DNA from 2 places in the Vibrio sp. R10-SG-ISO4 genome. Region 2 is predicted to be linked to the other one. Evidence: predicted binding sites of a transcription regulator. Region 2 holds the regulator's gene; the other holds the start of a gene.
The links. The regulator PurR, encoded in region 2, represses purine synthesis genes. The targets are predictions, from matches to a motif close to TNANGNAAACGTTTNCNTNA.
Positions count from the first base shown of each region.

Region 1: the regulator PurR is predicted to act here: its motif matches at 3,019-3,038, upstream of AC6R03_RS12310 (formate--tetrahydrofolate ligase).

Region 1 is NZ_JCBDHJ010000017.1:362,866-367,701, reverse strand. It holds gene AC6R03_RS12315 (putative nucleotidyltransferase substrate binding domain-containing protein) at 1-1,101, opposite strand, end outside; gene AC6R03_RS12310 (formate--tetrahydrofolate ligase) at 1,243-2,991, opposite strand; gene AC6R03_RS12305 (hypothetical protein) at 3,250-3,438, opposite strand; gene AC6R03_RS12300 (fatty acid cis/trans isomerase) at 3,477-4,836, opposite strand, start outside.
Region 2 is NZ_JCBDHJ010000018.1:191,638-196,473, reverse strand. It holds gene torR (two-component system response regulator TorR) at 1-134, opposite strand, end outside; gene torD (molecular chaperone TorD) at 373-1,080, shown strand; gene purR (HTH-type transcriptional repressor PurR) at 1,319-2,323, shown strand; cyclic di-GMP riboswitch class I at 2,499-2,607, shown strand; gene AC6R03_RS13845 (TfoX/Sxy family DNA transformation protein) at 2,812-3,405, shown strand; gene AC6R03_RS13840 (TVP38/TMEM64 family protein) at 3,604-4,296, shown strand; gene AC6R03_RS13835 (putative signal transducing protein) at 4,293-4,604, shown strand; gene AC6R03_RS13830 (alpha/beta fold hydrolase) at 4,627-4,836, opposite strand, start outside.

The sequences.
Region 1 (4,836 bases), on a different contig from region 2:
TAGCTGCTCATCCCGCCCCATCGATCCCAGTGCGACAAAGCAGTAGGGAATGGGCGCTTCGCCGAGCTCTTCTTCCGCTAACTCGATGATTCGCTGCTTAAAGCTGCGACCAATCACCGACATCGCGCTGCCGACCATGTGCGAGTTGGCGTCTTCGTTCACCAGACGGACGAAACTGTCCTTCACTTGTTGGGATAACACCGCCAATTCATCAATGCTTTGTTGCTGGAAGATGGTGCTCACCAGTAGCAGAGAGTTTTGCGACTCGTAGCGAACGATATCGGTAGCCTCAATGATGCCTATCGGTTTTTTATCTTTTAGCACAGGTAAATGGTGCACGTTGTAGCGCAGCATGGTGAGCATGGCTTCATAAACGTAGGCGTTGTGATCAAGGGAGATGAGTTCGGTGGTCATCACGTCCGCTACTTGGTCTGCGGGGTTAAGACCCTGCGCGAGCACCCGTGTGCACAAATCGCGGTCGGTAATGATCCCGACTAATGGGTTGGTGTCTTCTTCATCGCTCTCGACGATATCAGCATCATAAATCAACAACGAAGAGACATTCTCATCGGCCATTTTGATCGCCGCGTTTTGAATCGACTCGGTTTTGTAGATGTAAGGCACTTCACCGGTCAGCAAGGTGCGCACCTTAGACGTGGTGAGATCGTTTTGCTCGGTTGAGGTGGAAATCGCATGGCGAAGACGCGCACTGTCTTGTACTTCAACAAAATCGGCAAAGGATTCATAGTTGTCGTAGAGGTGCTGGAACACCGCTTCGGGAATGCAATAGAGTAGGGTGTCGGTGATCGCTTTCGCCGGGAAGCGGACTTTGTTGTTGGTCAGTAGCCCCATTTGGCCAAATAAGGCGCCCTCATCGATTCGGTTATAGAGCTCCCCTTTGCGGCGGTAGACTTCAATGACGCCACTGCGAATCATATACAGATCGTGAATCTCATCGCCAAAGTGGATGACGGGTGTATCTTCCCGAAAATAGGAGATTTCGATGCTTTTCGTGACGGTGTTGAGAACTTCATCTTCGAGTTCATCAAAAGGCGGATGTTGGGCGAGGAAGTTTTTGATTTCGAGTAGTTCGGCTTCCATGATGGGGTCCACTGTTGGCTGACTGAATGTCAATGGTACAACATCTAGGGTGGAAAGTGGCGCAGTGGCTTAAAAAATAAAGGCTTAGGCACAGTGCCTAAGCCTGGTTACAACTAAAATGAAACTCTAACTCGCTAAGGTTTAGCTCAGCCCGATGATGTTGCCGTCATCGTCGAGATCAAGATTCATAAACGCCGGTTTATCAGGGAGACCAGGCATCGTCATCACATTGCCACACAGGGCGTAGATAAAACCGGCACCTGCACACAGCTTGAGTTCCCGTACTGGCACATCAAAGTGACTAGGCGCCCCTTTGACTGCGCCATCAGTTGAGATGGACATGGGCGTTTTTGCCATACAGACGGCAAGGTGATCAAAGCCCTGCTGCTTGAACTGGGCCAGTTGCGCTTTCGCCAGCTCACTGAGCGTTATGGACGCCGCGCCATAGCCTGTTTCTGTTACCGCCATCAGTTTCTCTTCCAGTGATTGGGAGAGTTTATACAGTGGCTTAAAGCACGCGTTCGTCTGCGTTTGTTCCACCACCTTGGCGGCAAGCTCACGAGTGCCTTCACCACCAAGGGCAAAGCCTTCGCTGATAGAAACGGCGACATTGTTTGGCAGAGCTTCGATCAGCGCCTTCAGCTCAGCGAGCTCTTGTTCGCTGTCTTGCGGGAATCGGTTGATGGCCACAACCGCCGGCACGCCGTACTTGTTGACATTGTCGATGTGCCATTTTAGGTTTTCAAATCCAGCGTGCAGCGCGTTTTTATCATCATGGAATAGGGCGTCAGGCAAGGCTTGGCCTGGCTTTAAGTCGTAACAGCCAGAGTTGGCTTTAAGTCCGCGCAACGTTGCCACAATGACGGCGCAATCAGGCGCTTTGCCGGAGAGTTGCGCTTTGATGTTGCACGCTTTTTCAAAGCCCATGTCTGAACCAAAGCCGCCTTCGGTGACCGTGAAATCGGCCAACTTGGTGGCGATATTGTCTGCGATGATGGAAGAGTTACCGTGAGCAATATTGGCGAAAGGCCCAGCGTGGATCAAGGTCGGCACACCTTCTAGCGTTTGCATTAACGTGGGTTCGATGGCGTCTTTCATGCAGACCGCCATAGCGCCGGCGACTTGCAAATCTTCTGCGGTCACGGGCTGCCCATCGAGATCATAAGCCAGTACGACACGGCCGATACGCTGGCGTAAATCGCTCAGGTTGCTGGCAAGGGCTAGAATGGCCATCAGTTCCGATGCGGCTGAGATGTCAAAGCCATCTTGGCGCTCAAACCCGTTGATGGTTTTACCTAGCTCGTTCTGACCCACGCGGATCATGCGCAGTGCACGGTCATTATGATCCATTACGCGTTTCCACACGATGCGTTCTGGGTCAAGACGCAGTGCTTTGAGTCCACTGCGCGTTTCGAAATCGTCATAGCCGTTGCGCTGTTCATGATACAGACGCGCGTCAATGGCGGCCGCCGCGAGGTTGTGGGCAGCGCTCACCGCATGAATATCGCCAGTGAGGTGTAAGTTCAACTCTTCCATCGGTGCGACTTGCGAGTAACCGCCGCCCGCTGCCCCGCCTTTGACGCCAAACACGGGCCCCATAGAAGGTTGACGAATGCACGCCATCACAGAGCGCCCCAACTTTTTCAATCCTTGCGCAAGGCCAATCGTGGTGACGGTTTTGCCTTCGCCAAGAGGGGTTGGAGTAATCGCGGTCACGACGATTAGCTTGCCTGTAGGGTGATCATCGAGCCTTTTCAGTGTGCTCAGTGAGATTTTGGCCTTATATTTTCCTTGGCTGTGAAACTCTGATTCCGTTAGTCCAGCGTTAAGCGCAACCTGATCGATAGATTGCAGTGATGTCGTGCGACAGATTTCAATATCGGACAGCATAAAACCCTCAAAATACAGACTAAAAAGTGAGGCAAACGTTTGCGCACGAATGATAGCGTGTAATCTTGCGTTGTAAAGCGCTTTTTAGTGACGGATTATTTTAGCGGATTGGGCGAAGAACGCCTACGAAAATTGGGTTGGACATGTAGGCCAATAACTCAACGAACAATGCTGGAATGAACAGAGCGAGTGACAGAATAATAAAACGCCCTGCAAGGCAGGGCGAGTGAGGTGGCCCAGTTGACTGAGCAACTATAGTTAGTACCAGTCGTCTTCCGGATAGAGCTTCCCTTCGGGTGCATAAGGGGAGTCATCACGGGTGTGGGATGACCGGTTTCTCAAGCTGTCGAGTTGGTGCTCTAACATCTGTACGGTGTCGTAATCACCTTCGGAGCACGCGACATAGATTTGTTGCTCCAATGCTCGGATATTGTCTTGAAGTCCCATAACTACCTCCGATAACACGTTAAACCCAATTAAAACGTTTATCTGTTTTCAAAACGATTATAGTCCAGCAATCCAAATTCGATCGGTTGATCCGCTTTATACCACTCGTGCACGCGGTCACTGAACGGCCAGAATTCATCAGAACTGCGGCGAATCGCGAATTGATCCAGTATCTTAATGTAATCGTCTTCGGTTCGCAGCGCTTCTAATGATTCGACCAACTGATCGACCTCAGATTCCTCCAACGATAGGTACGCAGCCGGATAGCTACCGATCACTCCGCGCACTAAGGTTAAATCATCATTGGCGAAATCACGGTTACTCTCTTCATTAAACAAGCTAGAAATATTGGTGTGAGCGTTATTGTGTAGCAGAGTAAACAACTGCTCTTGTCCGTTTGGCGCGCGCACCATGATCATCAGGCTTTGTGGCAAATGGACCAGACCTTCACCTTGTATTGCATCGATACGTCTCAGGGTTGCTTCACTGCGCTCGCTTAGACCTGTTTGCTCAATCTTGAAACGGTTGGACAGTACGGGGGCGAGTTGGGTTTGGAGAATGTCATACAGCTCCGCTTTCGAATCATCGCTGGCATAGCGCACTTGCGTTGGTTGGTTGAAGGGTTCGACGTTGCGCTGTAAGAAATCACTCAACTGAGCGCTCTGATCTTGATACCAGCTCGAATGCTCTTGATGACGAACCTCTTGAGGCAGCAAGGCGACAAAATTGCTTTCTCCCTCAAGGCGCAGGAAGTCCATAAACATGCGTGTCATCAATTGGTGGCCAAAGTTGCCATAGACATCAAAGCCTGCCACAAGGAGGTAATGAATGCGCTCTAACAAGGCATAATCAAGCACCCAGGCGGTTTTTGGTGGCGTGCCGACTAACCCTTGGACCACCGACGCACTATCAAAATGGCGAAATACCGTGAGAGCGGCATTGGGGTTCGTGCCACCGCCTGTCCAGATGATATCGGTGGTCAGGTGTTTGCCGTCTTTAAACCACTGATTGGTGAACTCAGATTTCGCTTTCAAATAGCGCGCTTGCTGCTTGGAATAGCTGACCCAATTGGCAATCGGCAGCGTATTGCTTTCCAGCTCAGCAGGCAGTTTTAGGTTGTCGGCTTGCGAGCGATAAAACTCATTCACTTGCGGAATATCCGATTTATCGGGATCTAAGAAAAAGACCCAAAATCGGTCATTGATGACATTGAGCGCCAATTGTCCTCGGCATACCGGCCCTTTGATGAAGGCGTTGATGGTATTTTGTGCGTTGTCGAGCAAGTAGTTGAAGCGCGCTTTGACGGGTAGATCGATAAAGGCCGTCATGGGATTCGCCGCGACATCAGGCTCATAACTGGGTAAGGTCGCGACGTCATACTCAGCATCAATAAACCAG
Region 2 (4,836 bases):
CTGCTGCTGAGTACATCGCGCATCTGCGCGCCATTCTCAGCTTGGCTCACCTGATACCCTTCGGTTTGAAAGTAGCCCGCCAATTTACGGCGAGTCACTTCATCATCTTCAACAACCAAAATGTGGTAGCTCATCGGCTCTACTCACTTATTCACACACTGATTCAATGGCTTTATTCTATTCATAATTAGTCACAACTCCATCTTTGTCCTCTTTGTGAAGCGAAAAGTTGGCGATTCATTGATGCAAAGCAAGCTTTGCCGCCCTGTTCACAAATTGCCATATTTGACCATTTCTTCTCATAATCTGGTTGACCGCTGTTCATTTTTATCCGTTAGACTTAACGGCATCTGATTCAGTTGAGAGCCCATCATGCCAGAGACACCGAACGCCCAGATTTCCGACCCTTTATCTCCCGCCGAAAAAGAGCAGCGCGCCTTTGATGAGCAACGCGCTGAGCTCTACTGGTGGTTTTCGAGCGTGTTTGCCAAAGAGCTCTCAGAGCAAGAGCTGGCCCAATATCATTCGGTGGACACACGTACCTTTCTGACGGGACTTGCACAAACCCCTGAGCTTAACGTCGCCGCAGACAGGCTCATCGATGCATTGAACCGATTGCAAGACAGGCCAGATGCTCAGTTGGAACTATCAGCCGACTATTGCGACCTGTTTTTAAAATCCGACCGAGACAGCGCGCTGCCTTACGCCTCTGTCTACTTAGATGAATCAGGACTGCTCAATGGTGAGCCTGCCAAACAGATGGACGCTTTACTTGAACAACACGGCGTCGCTGTGCATTCAGGGCTCAATGAGCCTTCTGATCATCTCGCCATAGAGCTGGATTTTTTGGGTAACCTGATTGTGCGCGGCGCTCATGCAGCAGAGCAGATGGCAGGCGACACGCATCTCGCCTACCAAGAGCAAGCCGATTTTATTGAGCAGCATCTACTCCCTTGGATTGAGAGGTTTGCCGAGCGCTGCCAGCGCCTCGACACATTCGGCTTCTATGCGGCGCTGTCGTCGCTATTGTGCGCGTTCATTCAATTGGATAAAGCCTACCTGCAAGGCGATAGCGATTAAGCCCATACAAAAGGTGTGGCGAGATCCCAAAGGCGGGTTTTTTATTTGCCCAAATCGACGTTGCGGACTACAATCCGGTCCGCAAACGATAAAACTAATAAATACAAACCGCTTTTTGAGGGCGGTTTTTGTGTTTCTGATACTTTCTGTCTACATACTCTAAACTTTGTATAGACTTTACTTTTATAGACTTAACTTTTCATAGAATAGTAGGCAGTCATCGACAGGACAAAACCATATGGCCACGATTAAAGACGTCGCTCGCTTAGCGGGTGTCTCGACCACCACTGTATCCCATGTGATCAACAAAACACGCTTTGTCGCTGAAGCCACGCAAGAAAAAGTGATGGAAGCGGTTCAAGAGTTGAACTATGCCCCAAGTGCCGTTGCACGCAGCCTGAAATGTAACTCGACACGCACAATAGGCATGCTGGTTACTCAATCGACCAACCTTTTCTTCTCGGAAGTGATCGACGGGGTTGAGAGCTACTGCTACCGTCAAGGCTACACCTTGATCTTGTGTAACACTGGCGGCATCTACGAGAAACAACGTGACTACATTCGCATGCTGGCGGAAAAGCGCGTTGATGGCATCTTAGTGATGTGTTCAGATTTGACCGAAGAGTTGAGCGAAATGCTTGACCGTCATAAAGACATCCCTAAGGTGGTGATGGATTGGGGCCCGGAAAGCTCACAAGCCGATAAAATCATCGACAACTCGGAAGAAGGCGGCTACCTCGCAACAAAATACCTGATTGATCACGGCCACAAGCGCATTGCTTGCTTGAGTGGGCATTTTGAAAAAGCGGCCTGCCAAGAGCGCATCCAAGGCTTTAAGCGCGCAATGAACGAGTCGGGTTTGAGCGTCAACGAAGATTGGATCTTAGAAGGTAACTTTGAGTGCGATACCGCCGTGCTTGCCGCGGACAAAATCGTCGCCATGGACGAAAAGCCAACCGCAGTATTCTGTTTCAACGATACGATGGCGCTCGGTTTGATGAGCCGTTTACAGCAAAAAGGCATTCGTATTCCAGAAGACATGTCGGTCATTGGTTATGACAACATTGAGCTAGCCGAGTACTTTTCACCACCGCTAACGACGGTTCACCAGCCGAAGCGCCGTGTGGGTAAAAACGCATTTGAGATTTTGCTCGAACGTATTAAAGACAAAGAGCATGAAAAACGTATTTTTGAAATGCACCCAGAAATCGTCGAGCGCGATACCGTGGCGACGGTGAAATAGACCAACGAACAAGTTCAGCACATCACATCGACTAGCCCAGCGAGAATACTTCTCATCCGCTGGGCTTTATTCTCTCGGTAACACCCCTCTATTTTATGAACTAAGATCACATTTAACCCATCAAAACGTGATGTTTAGCCCATAAATTATTTATGCTTATTATGTTCGACGAATGCCACGAACAGGGCAAACCATTTCGAAAGGATGGGACGCAAAGCTTCCGGCCTGTTGCAGCCACTCAACTATTTCAACGTTGATGACTGCTTGGTAGCGGGGTTGCCGATGGCAAATGTGCACTTCGTAATTCTTTATCAAAAGCAAAGAATACAATGAGTTAAACGTTGCGCGCGCATTATGCGCTCACACCGTGAGTAGGATTATTCTTTTATGAGCCAGAATGACACCCTACTGACACAAAACCTGCATATTTTTGCTAATCTCTCGGACCTGAATTTGGTGGCGTATTGTAATACACCGAGAATAACAGCATGGATAAACCAATTTTAAAAGACTCAATGCGATTGTTTGAACCATTGGGCAAGATCAAGTCTCGCTCAATGTTTGGTGGATTCGGAATCTTCGCTGATGACACCATGTTTGCCCTCGTGGTAAATGACAAACTTCACATACGCGCCGACGACTCGTTGGCCCAACAGTTTAATGCTCAGGGACTCGAGCCATACGTGTATAAAAAGCGTGGTTTCCCTGTGGTCACCAAATACTACGCCCTTGGCCATGACTGGGATCAGGATGTCGCTCAGACTATTGCGATGGCAAACACTGCACTAGAGGCGGCCAACAAAGACAAGCAGCGTCAAACCAACGCCAAACCAACGCGCCTGAAAGATCTGCCGAACTTGCGTCTAGCGACCGAGCGAATGCTCAAGAAAGCGGGTATCGACAGTGTCTCCCGTTTGGAGCAGACGGGCGCAGTGGAAGCGTATAAAGCGATTCGTTCCACACACTCTGCCGACGTCAGTATCGACCTGCTGTGGGCACTTGAGGGGGCAATTAAAGGTACGCACTGGTCTGTGGTCCCTCAAGCAAGACGCGACGAGCTCCTGAATCAGCTGCAAAGCTAGTCAGCGATAGCGTTCATTAATTCCAATACCCTTCTCAAGCCAGCCGAACACCGCTGGCTTGAGACGTTTTTAGCCGATGCTTTTTCAGCGTTTCCATTCCTTAGTCATAGAATTCAACGTGTTTTCCCCTTAGGGCGAAATTTTTTACTGGCTTTTTGGTTCATATCTAACAATGATGATGTTTTCAAAGGGATCCATATGAACAAGAAACTGCTTTTAGGTATTGGTTTGCTCGCTCTGATTGTGTTTTTAGGCGCAAACTTTGGTCAATACCTGACACTTGATAACGCCAAAGCTCAGCAGCAAGCGCTGGCTGAAATCATTGACACCCACTTTGCCCTAGCCGCGCTGAGTTACTTCTTCGCCTATGTCGCTATCACCGCCTTCTCGATCCCTGGAGCGGCCGTCGTCACCTTGCTTGGCGCTGCGCTGTTTGGCTTTTGGACCAGTTTATTGCTCGTTTCTTTTGCCAGTACGATAGGTGCCACCTTGGCGTTTTTAAGCAGCCGCTTTTTACTCAAAGAGTGGGTACAAAGCAAGTTTGGCGATAAGCTCGCGACAATTAACCAAGGGGTCGAAAAAGATGGTGCGTTTTATCTCTTCTCACTGCGCCTTATACCGGTGTTCCCTTTCTTTTTGATCAACCTCTTGATGGGTCTTACGCCCATCACCATCGCGCGCTTCTATCTGGTTAGTCAACTGGGTATGTTGCCGGGCACGGCCGTCTACCTCAACGCCGGGACTCAGCTAGCGCAAATCGACAGTTTGTCAGGCATCGTCTCCCCAACGGTACTTGCCTCTTTTGCGTTGCTTGGGGTATTCCCTATCGTTGCCAAATGGGTAATGGCCAAACTCAAAGCGACACCGCAATCCAATGGGCAAGCGTCTTGAAAATTTTTATTGCCACGACACCACCACAAGCACACATCGTGTGTGAAATGCTGCGCAGCGAAGGAATAGCCTGTGAGGTGAGAGGTGAAGGTTTGTTCGGCTTGCAGGGAGAGATTCCGTTTGGCGAAGAGGCCAGCCCGTACGTTTGGTTAATTCGCCCAGAGCAGAAGCAGGCGGCACTCGCGCTGATTGATGATTTCCAACAGGACACCCCCGACAACATGGTTTGGGTTTGCCCGACTTGCCAAGAAGAAAATGACGACCATTTTCAGTTATGTTGGCAGTGCGAGCACACCAAACCAACTTGAGTGTGCTTGGAGTCAACCGAGATTAAGCAGTGAGGTGTTGCTGAATGAAGGCGATGGAGTGATCGTTAAACTCATCTGGGCGCTCAACATTACACACATGGCCACAGTCAGGAATTTCATGCAGCTCACTGAGCGTATGTGCTGAGACCATCTCTTTCACAGGGGTGATGAACATGTAGTCTTTTTCACCCATCAGATAGAGCGTAGGAATAGGTAACTCGCGGTCTTTGAA